DNA from 4 places in the Rhizobium sp. BK591 genome. Region 4 is predicted to be linked to each of the others. Evidence: riboswitches for the same ligand, from Rfam matches in the RefSeq annotation. Region 4 holds a riboswitch; each other region holds the start of a gene.

Region 1 (3,701 bases), on a different contig from region 4:
TTGATCGCCTTGTTGGAGATCGCGGCGCGCAGCCTGGTTTCCAGTGCGGCGCGTTCGGTCACCTTGTCCTGCATCGAAGGTTCGAAGACGAAATAGTGGTTCGGTCCGCGTGATTTCGCCTCATACATGGCGAGGTCGGCACGGTGGGCGGCGTCTTCCAGTGGTTCGGCTCCCTCGGCCCAGCGGTCGTAGCCGACGCTGGCGCCGACCTCGACGGCAAAGCCATCGATATGGATCGGCCGGGTGACCGCCTGGATCAGCAGCTTGGCAAAACGCTCCTCGCGCTGCGCCGTCAGGGCGAAGGCGACGACGATGAATTCGTCGCCGCCGAAGCGATAGACGCAATCGGCATTGCCGAGTGCACAGATGCGTCTGGCAACCTCGATCAACAGGACGTCGCCGCCCTTGTGGCCCACGAGATCGTTGACTTTCTTGAAGCCGTCGAGGTCGACGGAGAAGAGAGTGACGTTGCGATCCCACTCCTCGATCTCGGCCTCATCGTCCTTGATCGGCCGCGAGAGGATCTTGCGCTCGAAGGCGTAGCGGTTCGGCAGTTTGGTGAGATGGTCGTGGGTTGCGGTCCAATCGGCCTTTGCCTGGGCGGTGGCGCGCAGTTCCGTTTCCTTGCGCAGGTCGGCTATGCGCAGCACCGAATAGATGAAGCTCATGGCGCCGGCGATGCCGAGCGCCAGAACGAGCTTGTCGGCGCCGTACTCGCCGAAACCGGTCATGAAGTAGACAAGGCTGTCGTCAAGCTGCAACAGGGTGCAGAGGAGCCAGAGAGTAATCCCGAACCCGACGATCGAAACACATTGCCTTCCGGCCCTGCTCTGGAAAAATACCGGCACTGCGCCTTCTCCATCTCCACCCTTCGCGGAAGTAGCACGAAAGTCTGAAATGTTCGTTGAAACCAGAAGGCGAATTATCCGAGGCTTCAGCCTCCTGATGTGCCGTCGAGGGACCGTTGGCGCCAGAGGAAAACGCCGAGCGAGCCCTCTTCGTGGTTGGCAGAATGGCAGGTGCGGAAAAAACGAAGGCGAGCGTGCCATGGCATCGCTCGCCCTTTTTCGTGCTTCAGGCGGTGACGATCAGCAGCGGGACGCTGACGATGAGACCGACCAGAACTGTGACTGTGGCGACACGCATCAAACGCAGGCGCCGCGTGCGCTCCCCACTCCAATCATATGTCATTCTTCCATCTCCTTGGGATAAGGAAGTAGTCCCCGCGAAACCGGGTTCAACAGAGATGACGCGATTTGCTTGTGTAAGGCTGGATATGATCAGGACTCGCTAAAGCATCGGTCCGAAAATCGGAATCGATTTTCGGACAGCGCGATGCGAGGATTGAAAGTGTCCGAGCGTCCTTGTGCGTCCGAAAGGACGCACGGCGCTCTAATGCTGGAAGCGCAGAGACCAGCGTCGTCCATTGCTGGTCATGCGAATGACGGCGAGCGGCTCGATGTCGCTCAGCCAGAAAGAGGAGAGCGGCGCCTGAAGCACATGGGCGACCGCCGCCCGGATGACGGCTGCGTGACTGACGGCGATCACATGGCCGCCGAGGGCGGATTCGCTCTCCATCCAGTCGGCGACGCGTGTTCTCAAATCAAGAAGGCTCTCGCCGCCATGCGGGGCCGCTTCCGGATCGCTCATCCAGGCCATGAGGCTCTCAGGCTCTTCCGCCTCTATCGCGGCGATCGATCTGCCGGCCCAGCGGCCATGGTCGCAGTCGCGAAGCGCCGGATCGATCCGGGCTTGGAGGCGGAGCGCGTCAACAGTCTGGCGGGCGCGCAAAGCGGGGCTCGTGGCAACGCGATCGGCGCGGGGCAGGGCGGCCATCCTGTCGGCTTCTTCCGCCGCCTTGCCTTCCAGCGGTTCGTCGAGCGGGAACAGGGCCTTGCGGCTCGCCATCGTCGCGCCGTGGCAGATCCAGGTGAGGCGCGTATTCACGGTCGTTCTGATCTCCCGGAGTGCGGCTGTAGCGGCGCAGGACGGCCCTTGGCCGGCTTGTGAAGTTTCGTTGACAGTCTCTTCGGCGTGCAGATATAACCGTGCTGTTGCGGGTTTGGAAGCCGGTGGAAATCCGGCGCGGTCGCGCCACTGTGACCAGCGTGTCGAAAGCTCTTCGCGCTGGAAGTCAGACCCTACTGCACAAGCACTCTTTCGACTGAACGCGTCATTCCCGGAGGAATACATGTCTGACACCACTTTTGCGCCCGTCGCGGCACCGGCGCCGATCCCCCTGGGAGAGATCCTGCCATGGGCGATCTTCGGTGGCCTGCTGATGCTCATCGTTCTCTATTTTGTCGGCACCGAGGAAGGCGCGATGGCGCTGTTCAACGGGATGTATGTGCACGAATTCGTGCATGACGGCCGTCATCTCCTCGGCTTTCCCTGCCACTAAAGCGCGTCGCGATCTTTCAGATTCGCGCCTCACTTTAGGTCTTTGTTTTCGCATGTCGTTATCGCAAAATCGCTGCACACTTTTGCGCGACATGCTTTAGGGGAGTTCCTGACATGGTTGGAAATCTTCTGCTTCGCGGCATGCTCGCGGGCCTGATTGCTGGCATCCTCGTTTTCGCTTTTGCGCATATCTTCGGCGAGCCGCTGGTCGATGCGGCGATCGCCTTCGAGGAGGCGAGTGCCCAGGCGGCCGGTGAAGCTGCCGAACCTGAAATCGTCAGCCGCGCCACGCAGGCCGGTCTCGGCCTTTTCACCGGCGTCATGGCCTACAGCGTTGCCGTTGGCGGGCTCTTCGCTCTCGCCTTCGCTTTCGTGCACGGCCGTTTCAGCAGCCTTTCGGCGCGCGGCACCTCGGCCGTCATCGCCATTGCCGCCTTCGTGGCGATCGTCCTCGTTCCCGGTATCAAGTATCCGGCCAACCCGCCGGCGGTCGGCAATCCCGATACGATCGGCGTCAGGACCGAACTGTTCTTCCTGATGATCGTCGTCTCGCTCGCCGCGCTGATTGCCGCGGTGGCGCTGTCGCGCCGCCTCGCGGGGCGTTTCGGTCTCTGGAATGGCGCGATCATCGCCGGAATCGCTTATCTCGTCTTCATCGGCGTCGTGCTCTATCTGCTGCCGCCGATCAACGAGGTGCCGGAGAACTTCTCGGCGATGGTCCTCTGGCGGTTCCGCACGACTTCGCTCGGCATGCATGTGATCCTCTGGACAACCTTGGGCCTTGCCTTCGGAGTGCTGGCGGAAAAGCGGCTTGCCGTTAAGGACGGGCAACGCGGCCGGCCGGCAACGGCATTTCACTGAACGCATCGAAGGGCGCCGCTTGCCGGCGCCCTGAACTTTTCGGGCGGCCATGACAAGCAGCAGAACCATACCACTCGTGTCGACGGCGTTTGCCACCGCCGTCTTTTTTTGTGTGGTTGCTGGAAGCGCTCTTGCCCATAGCCCTAGCGGCGGCGGCAGCCATACCGGACTGGATATTCCGGAAATTTCCCATGGCGAGATGGCGGTGATTGCAGACTATCGCAGTGGGATCATCGACCTTGCTTCCCGTGCCGTCGATACCAACGAGCCGTTCCGCCGCGTCCTGAACTATGCCGAGATCCAGTATTCCTATTGTCTCTGGGGCCGGGTGCCGGGCAGCGTGACGGACGAGGAAAGCCCGTTCAACGAATGCGCCCATGCCTATCTCGCGGCGGCCAAGGCGGTCTTGCTGTCGATGCGCGAGATGCCGCAAGAGAGGG
Region 2 (3,701 bases), 160 kb from region 4:
CCTCCCCTTACGGAAGATTACCCGCGTCTGCTGGATAAGATCGCGAAAATGCGCTAGGATTTTCTCCAAGCTCATTAAGAGAAACGCCTTAAGAGACAATGCGCGGCGATCGAGGCCGCAATCGACCGATCGACTTTTTGCTCACCCCGGACGACGCCGTGAAACCCCGAAAATTGTCTCTTGCCCTCCTCCTCGCCTTCGCAGCGCCCGCCGCCGCGCAGACGAGCGCTGTCTGCGAGGACCTGCGTGGCCGTCTCGCCGATCTGCCGCGATCGATCGGCAATAGCAACGGCCGGGAGGCGCGCCAATATGCCAGCGCCATGGCCGAGCAGAACCTCGAGCTGCGCAAGGTTCGCAACGAGCTGCGCAACAATGGCTGCACCTCGGGCAGCATGGTCGTGATCGGCGGCGAGAATGCCGATTATTGCGGTGAACTCTCGCAGTCCGAAGCCCGCATGATCGACAATATCCAATATCTCCAGGACCGCCGTAACGAGCTGGCCGGCCAGAGCGGCGATGATGGGACACGCCGTGAACTGATCGCCGCGCTCGATCTCAATGGCTGCAACAGCGAAAACTTCTATGCCCCGAGCGATCGCAACGCCGCCGACCCCGCCCCGAGCATCGAGGAGCAGGCGATGCGCACCGATACCTTCATTCCGCTCGGCGGCGGTGAAGAGGTCGATCCGCGCTACGGCCTGCCGCGGGCCGAAATGCTCTCGCCGGTCAGCACCATGTGCGTGCGCACCTGCGACGGCGGCTTCTTCCCGATCAGCTCGAACGCCACTTCGGTCGATTTCGGCCGCGACGCCCAGACGTGCGCCAAGATGTGCCCGGGTATCGAGACCGAGCTGTTCTATCGTGACGTGACGAGCACCGAAGCCTCGAACATGATCTCGGTCGCAACGGGCACGCCCTACAGCGCCATGAAAAACGCCTTTGCCTACAAGAACCGCACGCCGGGGGAAAAGTCCTCCTGCGCCTGCAATCTCACCGCCTACTACGATGAGATGCGCGGCAAGCAGCCGTCAAGCGAACCGCCGCAACAAGGTTCGATCACCACCATCCGCACCAATCCCACGGCGAAGGATGCTGCCGCAGCCCCACCGCAACCATCCGTCCCGGAGCGCCCCTACGATCCCGTGCAGAACAAGGTCCGCCAGGTCGGCCCGCAATTCCTTGCCGGTGATCAAGGCTCGATAGACCTCGCCAATCCGGCAACGCCGGGGCCGCAGCCTCAACAGCAGTGATTGCTACGGGTCGTTGCGTCCCCACCCGTCATGGAAGACGAGCTCTTGGAGCGGCAGACGCTGCCGCCAGCCTTTGACGGACAGTTCCGGCTCGTCATAAAGCCGATCGACGAAACCGGCACAGAGCCAAGCGACCACCTCGATATGCTCGGGTATGCCGAGAATGCTTTTCAGATCGCCTTCGCGAAAAATGCTGACCCAGCCGATGCCGACCCCTTCCGCCCGCGCCGCAAGCCAGAGATTCTGGATGGCGCAGACTGTGGAATAGCTATCCATCCTGGGATTGTGGGTGCGCCCCAGCACCACGCTGCCGCTGCGGGTGGGGTCGCAGGTCACGCCTATGCCGAGCGGTGCCTCGGTGATGCCTTCGAGCTTGAGGGAGCGGTATGCCTGCCGCCGCTCGCCGGTAAACATCAGCGCCGCCTCCTCATTGGCCTTCACAAAGGCGTCCTGGACGCGCGCCCGGACCGCGGCACTTTTCACCAGAATGAAATTCCACGGCTGCATGAAGCCGACGGAGGGCGCATGATGGGCGGCCGTCAGCAGCCGCTCCACGACATCGTCAGGCAAGGGATCGGGCAGGAACTGGCTGCGAACGTCGCGCCGCGTCTTGATCGCGTGATAGACGGCCTCGCGCTCGGCCAAGGAAAAACCGGACGCCGCCGAAAGGGCATCCTCATCAAAGGGTCGCATCGTCAAATCCCCAACAACGCAACCGCCCGCCGTCCGCGCGGATCGGTCAATCTTGCCAGGCCGGTCTTCTGACTCGGCGTCATCCGTCTGCCGCAGCCTTCCCGGCGAGAAGCCAGTGGCGAGATGAAGCGGCAAGCGTCGGCCTTACAGCGTTGGGCACGTTCCGGCCTTGCACCGGATTCCCGATTCTCCCGCGTTGATGGCGGGCACCTGACGGCGCATCTATTTCAGGAAAGCGCGGCGACGGCAAGCCGGCCCGAGGTCGCAGTCGGGAACCACGTTGAGCCACGCACCCTCCCGCGTCGGTTTGAAGCGGCTCGACAAGCTCCTTCATCCATAGTTTCTATGGCCTTATCACCACCGAAGGCGTATGGACGATACAGTCCCTCGCAGCATCCCGGTTGCCCGTGCCCCGCCTCACGCCCATGATCCTTGCGGTCGCCCTGTTCATGGAACAGATGGATTCGACCGTGATCGCCACCAGCCTGCCGGCGATCGCAGCCGATATCGGCACCTCGCCGATCGCGCTGAAGCTCGCCGTCACCAGCTATCTCGTGGCACTGGCGATCTTCATCCCGATCAGCGGCTGGATGTCCGATCGGTTCGGTGCGCGCAACATCTTCCGCATGGCGATCTTCGTCTTCATGATCGGCTCGGTCGCCTGCGCTTTCTCCAACTCGATCACGGCCTTCGTCATCTCACGGCTGGTCCAAGGCGCCGGCGGCTCGATGATGACGCCGGTCAGCCGCCTGCTTTTGGTCCGGGGAACGCCACGCCACGAACTCGTCGACGCCATGGCCTGGCTCACCATTCCCGCCTTGATCGGCCCGATCTTGGGGCCGCCGATCGGCGGTTTCCTCACCACCTATCTCACCTGGCACTGGATCTTCTGGATCAACGTCCCGATCGGCGTGCTCGGCATCATCCTCGTCACCCGTTTCCTGCCGGCGGTCGAGCCGCGCAGCCCGCGGCCGATGGATTTCCCGGGCTTCTTCCTCTGCGGCCTCGGTTTCTCCGGCTTCGTCTTCGGCGTCTCGGTGATCAGCCTGCCGGCCGTGCCCGTCATCTACGGTTATGTCACGGTTGCGATCGGCATCCTTTCCGGTCTCCTCTACCTCCTGCATGCCCGCCGCGCGCCCTATCCGCTTCTCGATCCGAAGATGTTCCGCTACCCGATGTTCCGGGCGGCGATCCTCGGCGCCTCGAATTTCCGCATGGGGCTCGGCGCGCTGCCCTTCCTGATGCCGCTGATGCTGCAGCTCGGCTTCGGCCTGACGCCGTTGCAGTCGGGCTCGGTCACCTTCGTCAGCGCACTCGGCTCCATGGGCTCGAAATTCGCCGCCTCGCGCACCTTCAATGCCTTCGGCTTCCGCACCGTCATATCAATCACCACCTTGCTGGCGGCGATCTTCCTCGGCATCAACGGCCTGTTCACCGCCGAAACCCCGCTGTTCCTGATCATGGCCTGCCTGCTGATCGGCGGCCTGTTCCGCTCCATGGCTTTCTCGGGCGTCAACGCCATGGCCTTCGGCGATGTCGACGCCGCCGACAGCAGCCAGGCAACCGCGATCAATGCCGTTGCCCAGCGTATCTCCATGGCAATGGGTGTGGCGATCGCCGGCGGCATCCTCGAAATTTCGAGCAGCTTCCATAGCGGCCGGCTGCTGGTCTCGGATTTCCACGTCGCCTTCTTCAGCGTCTCGGCGATTTCGGCGCTCGCCTGCATCACCTTCCTGCGCCTGCCGCGCGATGCCGGCG
Region 3 (3,701 bases), 220 kb from region 4:
GCCGCCCATGGGCCGGCCCGACAAGGAAACGGGCGGCATGGGGTATGACGAGGCCGACGAAACCGATCGAGCCCACCATGCTGACGACGCTTGCCGTCATCGCCGCCGTCAGGGCGAACAGCACGATCTGGACGCGGCGCACGGCAATGCCGAGCGAGGCGGCGGCATCCGTGCCGAAGGCGAAGGCATCGAGCGCCCGCACATGGGCCATGCAGACGATGAAGCCGGCAAGCGCGATCGGCACCGAAAGGTAGACATCTGGCCAGCGTACGCCGCTGAGCGACCCCAGAAGCCAGAACAGGATGCCGCGCGCCTGCTCGGCATTCGCCGATGTCGTCACGATGTAGGAGGTGAGCGCGTTGAAGAGCTGCGAACCGGCGACGCCACACAGTATGATGCGTTCGCCGGTTCCCCCCGCACCCGTCGCCAGGAAGCCGACCAGCAAAAAGGCCATGACTGCGCCGATGAAGGCCCCGCTCGACAGGCCGAGAATACCGTAGCCGAAGCCGAGAATCATCACGCAGACGGCTCCCGTCGAGGCGCCGGCGGAGATGCCGAGCACATAGGGTTCGGCCAACGGATTGCGCAGCAGCGCCTGCAGGATGGCGCCGCAGAGCGAGAGCGACGCGCCGGCGCTGGCCGCGACGAGGGCGCGGCTCAGCCGATAATCCCAGACGATGCCCTGGTGGATGCGGCTGAGCTCGAAATCGGTTCCGAACAGGCGGTTCGAAACCGCCTCAGCCGTCGTCGCAAGCGGGATGGCAATCTCGCCGATGGAAACGGCGAGACTGATCATCAGTCCAAGAAGGAGAAGCGCGGCAATGGTGAGCGCGGCGAGCGCCCACCATCCCTGCCGCCTGAGCGATACTGTCTTCACTGTGCCAGGCCGAAGGACTTGATGCCCTTCGCCACTGTCTCGATGCCGTCGATCGTGCGGATCGTCGGGTTCATCGACTGCGCATCCATCATCACGAAGTGCCTGTTCCTGACGGCATCGAGTTCCCTGGTCACAGGGTCGTTCTCGAGAAAGTCAAGCTTGACCTTGGGATCGTCAGCCGCATAACGGCGGCGATCCATGGTCGCCAGCACGATCACCGCGGGGTTCGCCTGGGCGATGGTTTCCCAGCCGACCAGCGGCCATTCCTCTTCGGTTGTCACGACGTTCTTCGCGCCGATCGTCTTGAGGATATAGGCAGGTGCGCTGTTCTTGCCGGCAATGAAGGCGTCGCCGTTGACCTCCTTGCTGGAAAACCAGAAGACGACCGGCAGGCTCTTGCCCGTCGCGCCCGATATCGACGCCACGGCATCCGCCTCGCGCTTCCTCAGCTTGGAAATCAGCGCATCGCCGCGCTCCTTGACGTCGAAGATCTCCGAGAGTTCAGCGATTTCCCGGTAGATCAGGTCCATCGTGAACAGCTCCCCACGCACACCGTCGCCGCCATCGGTGTTGACCTTGGCGACGCAATCGGCCGGCGCGAGATAACTATTGATCCCGAGATCCTTGAACTGCTCCCGCTTGCCGACGGAGCCCTGCGCGCCGACATGCCATTCGAACTCGGCCGCCACGAGGTCGGGCTCCTGCCCGACGACGGATTCGAAGCTCGGATCGTTGTCGGCGAGGCGTTTTATCTTGCTGTTGGCCTCGGCATATTGCGGCAGGACAGGGCCAACCCAGACGGCGGTTCCGGCGATCTTGTCGGCAAGGCCGAGCGAGAACAGAATTTCAGTCATGCCCTGGCCGATCGAAACGATCCTGGCGGGCGCCTTCTGGAACGTCACCTGCTGGCCGCAATTGCTGACGGTCAGGGGATATTGGGTCGCGGCCAAGCTTGGTGCCGCAAGGCCGGCCAGCCCGAAGGTAAATGTCATGATGGCGAGAAATTGACGCATGAAAACCTCGATGATGGGAAAACAGGCACGGCCGCGCCGCGCGCATATACGCAACGCTGAAGTCACGCTGACGCGTAGACTAGCCGCGGGAGGCCCAATCGAGACGGATGCATGCCGATATCAGGCGAAGGTTCAGAAGGACAATCATGTCTGTTCCTTGTCCGGGCATCCCCGCCCGGTTGATTGGATCGCGATTGACGGCAGGTCTCCTGGCTTGCGGATATCCGTCTTTCATCCGCCTTCCCGCAATATCCGCAGTGGCGTGGCCTTTAGGCCAAGGGCATGATCGCTCCGCGATCAACCCCGAGATCGACAATCCGCTTACAGTTGCGGGGGCAGCCACGGTCTCGGTCCCTACTGGGTCGTCCTCACCGTGTTCCCTATTAATCCCCTTGGAGTCATCTTCAGGGAACCGTCTCCCCCAGTTACGTCGCCTGCCCGCGCGCCGTCAATGATTATTCAGAGGGCGCCGCACCACCGGCGGATAAATATATCGCGCGCATGGCTGCGCGCCGCCGTTCGGTGCGCAAACTGCCGGTGGCGGTCGGTTGACATTGCGGCGAAAAGCGCTTCCTTGCGATAAACTGCCTTGCCTATGAAGCAGTCGGGGAACATGGGTGCCGGCTGCTATTGGTGGGGATGACTTCGCCGGGGCTGCTATAGGAAGCACGCTTTGAACGATGCGGCGGTTGCCAGGGCCGCCCCGTCACAACGCATCCAGCGGAATCTTCAGATACCGCCGGCCGTTCTCCTCCGGCTCGGGCAGCCGCCCGCCGCGGATATTGACCTGCAGCGCGTGCAGCATCAGCTTCGGCTTCGGCAGCGTGCGGTCGCGCGCCTGGCGCAGCGCCACAAAGCCGGCCTCGTCGATGCCCGATATATGCGGATTGGCGCGCTTCTGGGCGGCAACCGTGCTTTCCCAGCGCGGGTGGCGGCCACCCGGCTGATAGTCGTGACCGGAAAACAGCCGGGTCTCCTCGGGCAGCGACAGGATCGCCTGGATCGTGTGCCAGAGGGCGCTGGCGCTGCCGCCCGGGAAATCCGTGCGGGCGGTGCCGGAATCCGGCGTGAACACCGTATCGTGCACGAAGGCGGCGTCGCCGATCACATAGGTGATCGAGGCGAGGGTGTGCCCGGGCGAAAACATCACGCGGGCCTTGAGCGTGCCGATCTCGAACGTCTCGCCATCGGCAAACAGCCGGTCCCATTGCGAGCCGTCGGTCGCGAGCGCCGGCCAATTGTAGATCTCCTTCCAGAGCGCCTGCACGTCGGTGACATGGGCGCCGATCGCCGTCGGCGCACCGGTCTTTCCCTTGAGGTAATACGCAGCGGAGAAATGATCGGCATGCGGATGCGTGTCGAGGATCCACTCGACCGTCAGCCCTTCGCTCTCGATATGGGCGAGGATGGCGTCGGCATTGGCCGTGCCCGTCGCCCCCGACATCTCGTCGAAATCGAGCACCGGGTCAATGATGGCGCAGCGTTTCGTCGCCGGGTCGGAAACGACATATTGCACACTGCAGGTGCGGGGCTCGAAGAAGGCCTTCACATGAGGTACCTGCCCTGCCCGCTTCTCCAGCCAGCGCCGCGCGCCGGCAAGATCGAAGCCGAGGCCTTGACCAAAGGCCTCGACATCCCCGGACTTCATCCGCCCGTCCAGCGCCTCGCCCAGCGCATAAAGCGTCAGCGCCCGTGTGCCGCTCTTGCAATGGGCGACGACCGGCCCCTTCGCCTCAGCTATCGCCGCCTGAAAGGCGCGGATATCGGCCTCGGTAATCTCGGCCCCCTTCACCGGCACGAAGCTGTAGGCG
Region 4 (3,701 bases):
CCGATCGGGAAGGCTTGCTTGAATTCTTCCAGGGAGATGCTCGCTTTTGCCGTCTTGACGTCGGCGCGCATCAGCTTGTCCACCGTCAGGTTGCGAATCCAGCCGACATCGTGGGCGCTGCGGATGCTTTCGCCGCGCAGGTGGAAACGCCATGTGGCGAAGGAATAGCCGAAGGTCGAGCGTACGACGAGGGACGAGGTGATGACGGCGGCGAGCACCAGCGCGGTGATCGGGAAATCGCCGGTGATTTCGAGCGCCAGGAACGTCATGGTCAGCGGTCCGCCGATAACGGCGACGGCAAGCGAGCTCATGCCGACCACGGCATAGATGACGGGGGTCAGCGTCGCATCGGCGAAATAGGGTCCGCAATAGGCAAAGAGCTTGCCGAGCAGGGCGCCCATGAACAACGAGGCGAAGAACAGGCCGCCCCTGAAGCCGGAGCCGATCGAGATCGCCGAGGCCAGGGATTTCAACAGGAAGAGACCGATCAGTGTCGGGATCGCCACCTCGCGGGAGAGGTTGAGATGCAGCGCGCCGTGGCCGGCCGAGAGCACCTGCGGCGAGATCATCGCCAAGAGCCCGACGATGACGCCACCGAGCGCCGGGCGGAAGGGTGGGGCGATCGAACTCTTGCGCGCCAGTTCCTCGACGAAGGAGACGCCCTGCATGATCAGGATACCGATGCCGGCGCAGAAGGCGCCGAGCAGCAGCGCCGGGATATAATCGGCCGGCACGACCGAGCCGAAGCTGCCGATATCGATGGTGAAATCACCATCGGCAAGCAGCCTTGCGACAAGGGTGGAAATGAGAGCTGAGACGACGACGGGTGTCAGCGACACGATCGTATAGGTGCCGATGATCAGCTCGAAGGCATAGAAGGCGCCGGTCAGCGGCGCGTTGAAGGCGGCGGCGATGGCGCCCGCCGCGCCGCAGCCGACGAGGATGCGCAGGTCGGAGCGGCGAAGCTGCAGCTTCAGGCCGAATTTCGAGGCAAGGCCGGCGGCAAGCTGGGTATAGCCGGCCTCCAGTCCGACCGAGGCGCCGAACCCGTTGGAGATCAGGTTCTGGACGGCAACGATGATGCTGTCGGTCAAGGATAGACGGCCGCCATGCAGCGCATTGGCTTCGATCGGGTCGACCATCGGCTTCTTGCGCCGTTTCGCCAGCACCAGGAGCAACAGGCCGAGCAGAGCGCCGCCGATGACGGGCGCGGTGAGCAGCAGCATCTTGTTCTCGATCTCGGATGAGCTCAGCCGCTCGCTATCGGCGATGCCGAAGACCAGCTGATGCAACTCACTGGAGACGTAGCTCATACCGGTGACGGCGAGACCCGAGATGATGCCGACGACGGCGCCCGCCAGTGACAGGCCGACCTCGCTGCGGCGGGTCAGCGCCCGCAGGCGGCCCGGATCGAAGAAAACACGCAGCGCCCGGAAACGGCGCCGATCCAATTTCATAAGCATGGCTAGACAACTAGGCGGGGAGAGGCCCGGTCAAGGGCGGAGATGGTCGCGCAGTCCGCTTGCGACGCAATTGCGGCGAAAAGCCGGCGCCCGGGACAAATATTTATGACGTAAGCCTCTGATAAATGACGATATTTTAGGTAGAGTAAGTCGTGTTGACAGGGTTGGGCCATCTCCTCGGAAGCTGACCGGCCGTCAAGGCCGGTTGACTTCACACCCCGGCTTGCCTAACCATCCCTCAACGGATGGTCGCCCGACCATCCTGACATAACGGATGGTTCCGGATCGGTGTTGCGCCCTTCCGGATGAAAAGGGAATGTGAAGGGGCGGACCCAAACCGGGCGCCTTCATCACAGCCGACCCCGCGACTGTAGAGCGGTCAGGGTCTTCCATCCGGCACCGAGCCCCTCCGGCCGGCGGCTTGCAATCATGCAAGCGGGCGGGATGGGCGATATGCCGGAAAAGCCACTGGAGATGCATGGTGATCAACCGGGGTCGGACGCCTCTAAATCTACGAATCGTCCACCTTTTCACCAATGCAGCCGGGAAGGCGAGGATGATCCGCCGGCACGATCAGGGCGACCGGTTTCCGGTCTGCCCCGATCGCGGCCGATAACCGCGAGCCAGGAGACCTGCCATTACGTGCCGGGCCAGAAGCCCACACCTGGGCACTACGCCCGTTGCCAGCACGGAGGTTGTCTTGGCTGAACGATTGAATTCAGCGCGGCCTGGTGCGGCGCTCGCGACGCCTCCAAGCAGCCCTGCAAGAGGAGTGCTTTCGGCCGGTTATGTCGAATACTCGGTCCCCCCAGCAGTCGAAAAAGGTGCACTCGGAACAAGCCACGGCTACGCACCCTCCCTGAGGAGCGTCTGAGCATGACCACCATCTTCATCCTCGGCGGCGCGCGCTCCGGCAAATCCCGCTTCGCCGAAGCTCTCGTCACCGCGACCGGCCTCGACCGCCACTACCTTGCCACCGGCCGGGCCTGGGACGAGGAGATGCAGGCGCGTATCACTCAGCACAAGGCCGACCGCGGTCCGTCCTGGACGACGCATGAGGAGCCGCTCGATCTCGTCGGTAAGCTTGGCGCCATCGACGGCGAGGGACGCATCGTGCTGATCGACTGCCTGACGCTCTGGGTCACCAATCTGATGATGGAGGAGCGCGACATGGCGGCGGAATTTGCAGCGCTCGCCGATTTCCTGGCCGCCGCGAAGGCGCGGCTCGTTTTCGTTTCCAACGAGGTCGGCCTCGGCATCGTGCCTGACAATCGCATGGCGCGGGATTTCCGCGATCATGCCGGCCGGCTGCACCAATCGATCGCGGCGAAGGCCGCCGAAGTTTATTTCATCGCGGCAGGCCTGCCGCTGAAAATGAAGGGTTAAGTTCATGAACCAGCAGAAAATTCCCGCAACCGTCATCACCGGCTTCCTCGGCGCCGGCAAGACCACGATGATCCGCAACCTGCTCACCAATGCCGGCGGCAAGAAGATCGCGCTCATCATCAACGAATTCGGCGATCTCGGTGTCGACGGTGACGTGCTGAAGGGCTGCGGCGCGGAGAATTGCACCGAGGACGACATCATCGAACTCACCAATGGTTGCATCTGCTGCACTGTCGCCGACGATTTCATTCCGACGATGACGAAGCTGCTCGAGCGCGAACAGCGGCCCGACCACATCGTCATCGAAACCTCGGGCCTCGCCCTGCCGCAGCCGCTGGTCGCCGCTTTCAACTGGCCCGATATCCGCACGCAAGTGACCGTCGACGGCGTCATCACGGTGGTCGATAGCGCCGCCGTTGCCGCCGGCCGGTTCGCCGACGACCATGATGCCGTCGATGCGCGCCGCGCCGAGGATGAATCGCTCGATCACGAAAGCCCGATCGAGGAGCTGTTCGAGGATCAGCTCACCTGCGCCGATCTCATCGTGCTCAACAAGACCGACCTGATCGACGCGGCAGGTCTTATCAGGGTGCGCGACGAGGTTGCCTCCCGCACGGTGCGCAAGCCCGCGATCATCGAGGCGAAGAACGGCGAAGTCTCGGCCGGCATCCTGCTCGGCCTTGGTATCGGCACCGAGGACGATGTCGCCAATCGCAAGTCGCATCATGAGCTGGAGCATGAAGACGGCGCGCCGCACGACCACGACGAGTTCGACAGCTTCGTCGTCGATCTCGGACCCGTTGCCGATCCCGCCGGCTTCGTCGAGAAGCTGAAGACGATCATATCAACCCA

The links. Region 4 has a riboswitch for cobalamin ahead of cobU (bifunctional adenosylcobinamide kinase/adenosylcobinamide-phosphate guanylyltransferase). Riboswitches for the same ligand answer to the same signal wherever they lie in the genome.
Region 1: linked by a shared signal. The riboswitch ahead of FHX10_RS28750 (CbtB domain-containing protein) and the one ahead of cobU (bifunctional adenosylcobinamide kinase/adenosylcobinamide-phosphate guanylyltransferase) in region 4 are both predicted to bind cobalamin.
Region 2: linked by a shared signal. The riboswitch ahead of bluB (5,6-dimethylbenzimidazole synthase) and the one ahead of cobU (bifunctional adenosylcobinamide kinase/adenosylcobinamide-phosphate guanylyltransferase) in region 4 are both predicted to bind cobalamin.
Region 3: linked by a shared signal. The riboswitch ahead of FHX10_RS03945 (ABC transporter substrate-binding protein) and the one ahead of cobU (bifunctional adenosylcobinamide kinase/adenosylcobinamide-phosphate guanylyltransferase) in region 4 are both predicted to bind cobalamin.

The regions. Positions count from the first base shown of each region.
Region 1 is NZ_JACIAZ010000007.1:362,709-366,409, forward strand. Features, by position in the region: gene FHX10_RS28740 (putative bifunctional diguanylate cyclase/phosphodiesterase) at 1-848, opposite strand, end outside; gene FHX10_RS28745 (histidine phosphatase family protein) at 1,393-1,947, opposite strand; adenosylcobalamin (AdoCbl) riboswitch at 2,036-2,178, shown strand; gene FHX10_RS28750 (CbtB domain-containing protein) at 2,192-2,401, shown strand; gene FHX10_RS28755 (CbtA family protein) at 2,515-3,261, shown strand; gene FHX10_RS28760 (hypothetical protein) at 3,311-3,701, shown strand, end outside.
Region 2 is NZ_JACIAZ010000001.1:1,210,434-1,214,134, reverse strand. Features, by position in the region: gene FHX10_RS05890 (DUF2865 domain-containing protein) at 159-1,250, shown strand; gene bluB (5,6-dimethylbenzimidazole synthase) at 1,254-1,943, opposite strand; cobalamin riboswitch at 1,984-2,172, opposite strand; gene FHX10_RS05880 (DHA2 family efflux MFS transporter permease subunit) at 2,369-3,701, shown strand, end outside.
Region 3 is NZ_JACIAZ010000001.1:826,040-829,740, reverse strand. Features, by position in the region: gene FHX10_RS03950 (FecCD family ABC transporter permease) at 1-877, opposite strand, end outside; gene FHX10_RS03945 (ABC transporter substrate-binding protein) at 874-1,890, opposite strand; cobalamin riboswitch at 2,072-2,322, opposite strand; gene blh (bifunctional sulfur transferase/dioxygenase Blh) at 2,597-3,701, opposite strand, start outside.
Region 4 is NZ_JACIAZ010000001.1:1,047,813-1,051,513, forward strand. Features, by position in the region: gene FHX10_RS05080 (chloride channel protein) at 1-1,463, opposite strand, end outside; cobalamin riboswitch at 1,722-2,118, shown strand; gene cobU (bifunctional adenosylcobinamide kinase/adenosylcobinamide-phosphate guanylyltransferase) at 2,340-2,849, shown strand; gene cobW (cobalamin biosynthesis protein CobW) at 2,854-3,701, shown strand, end outside.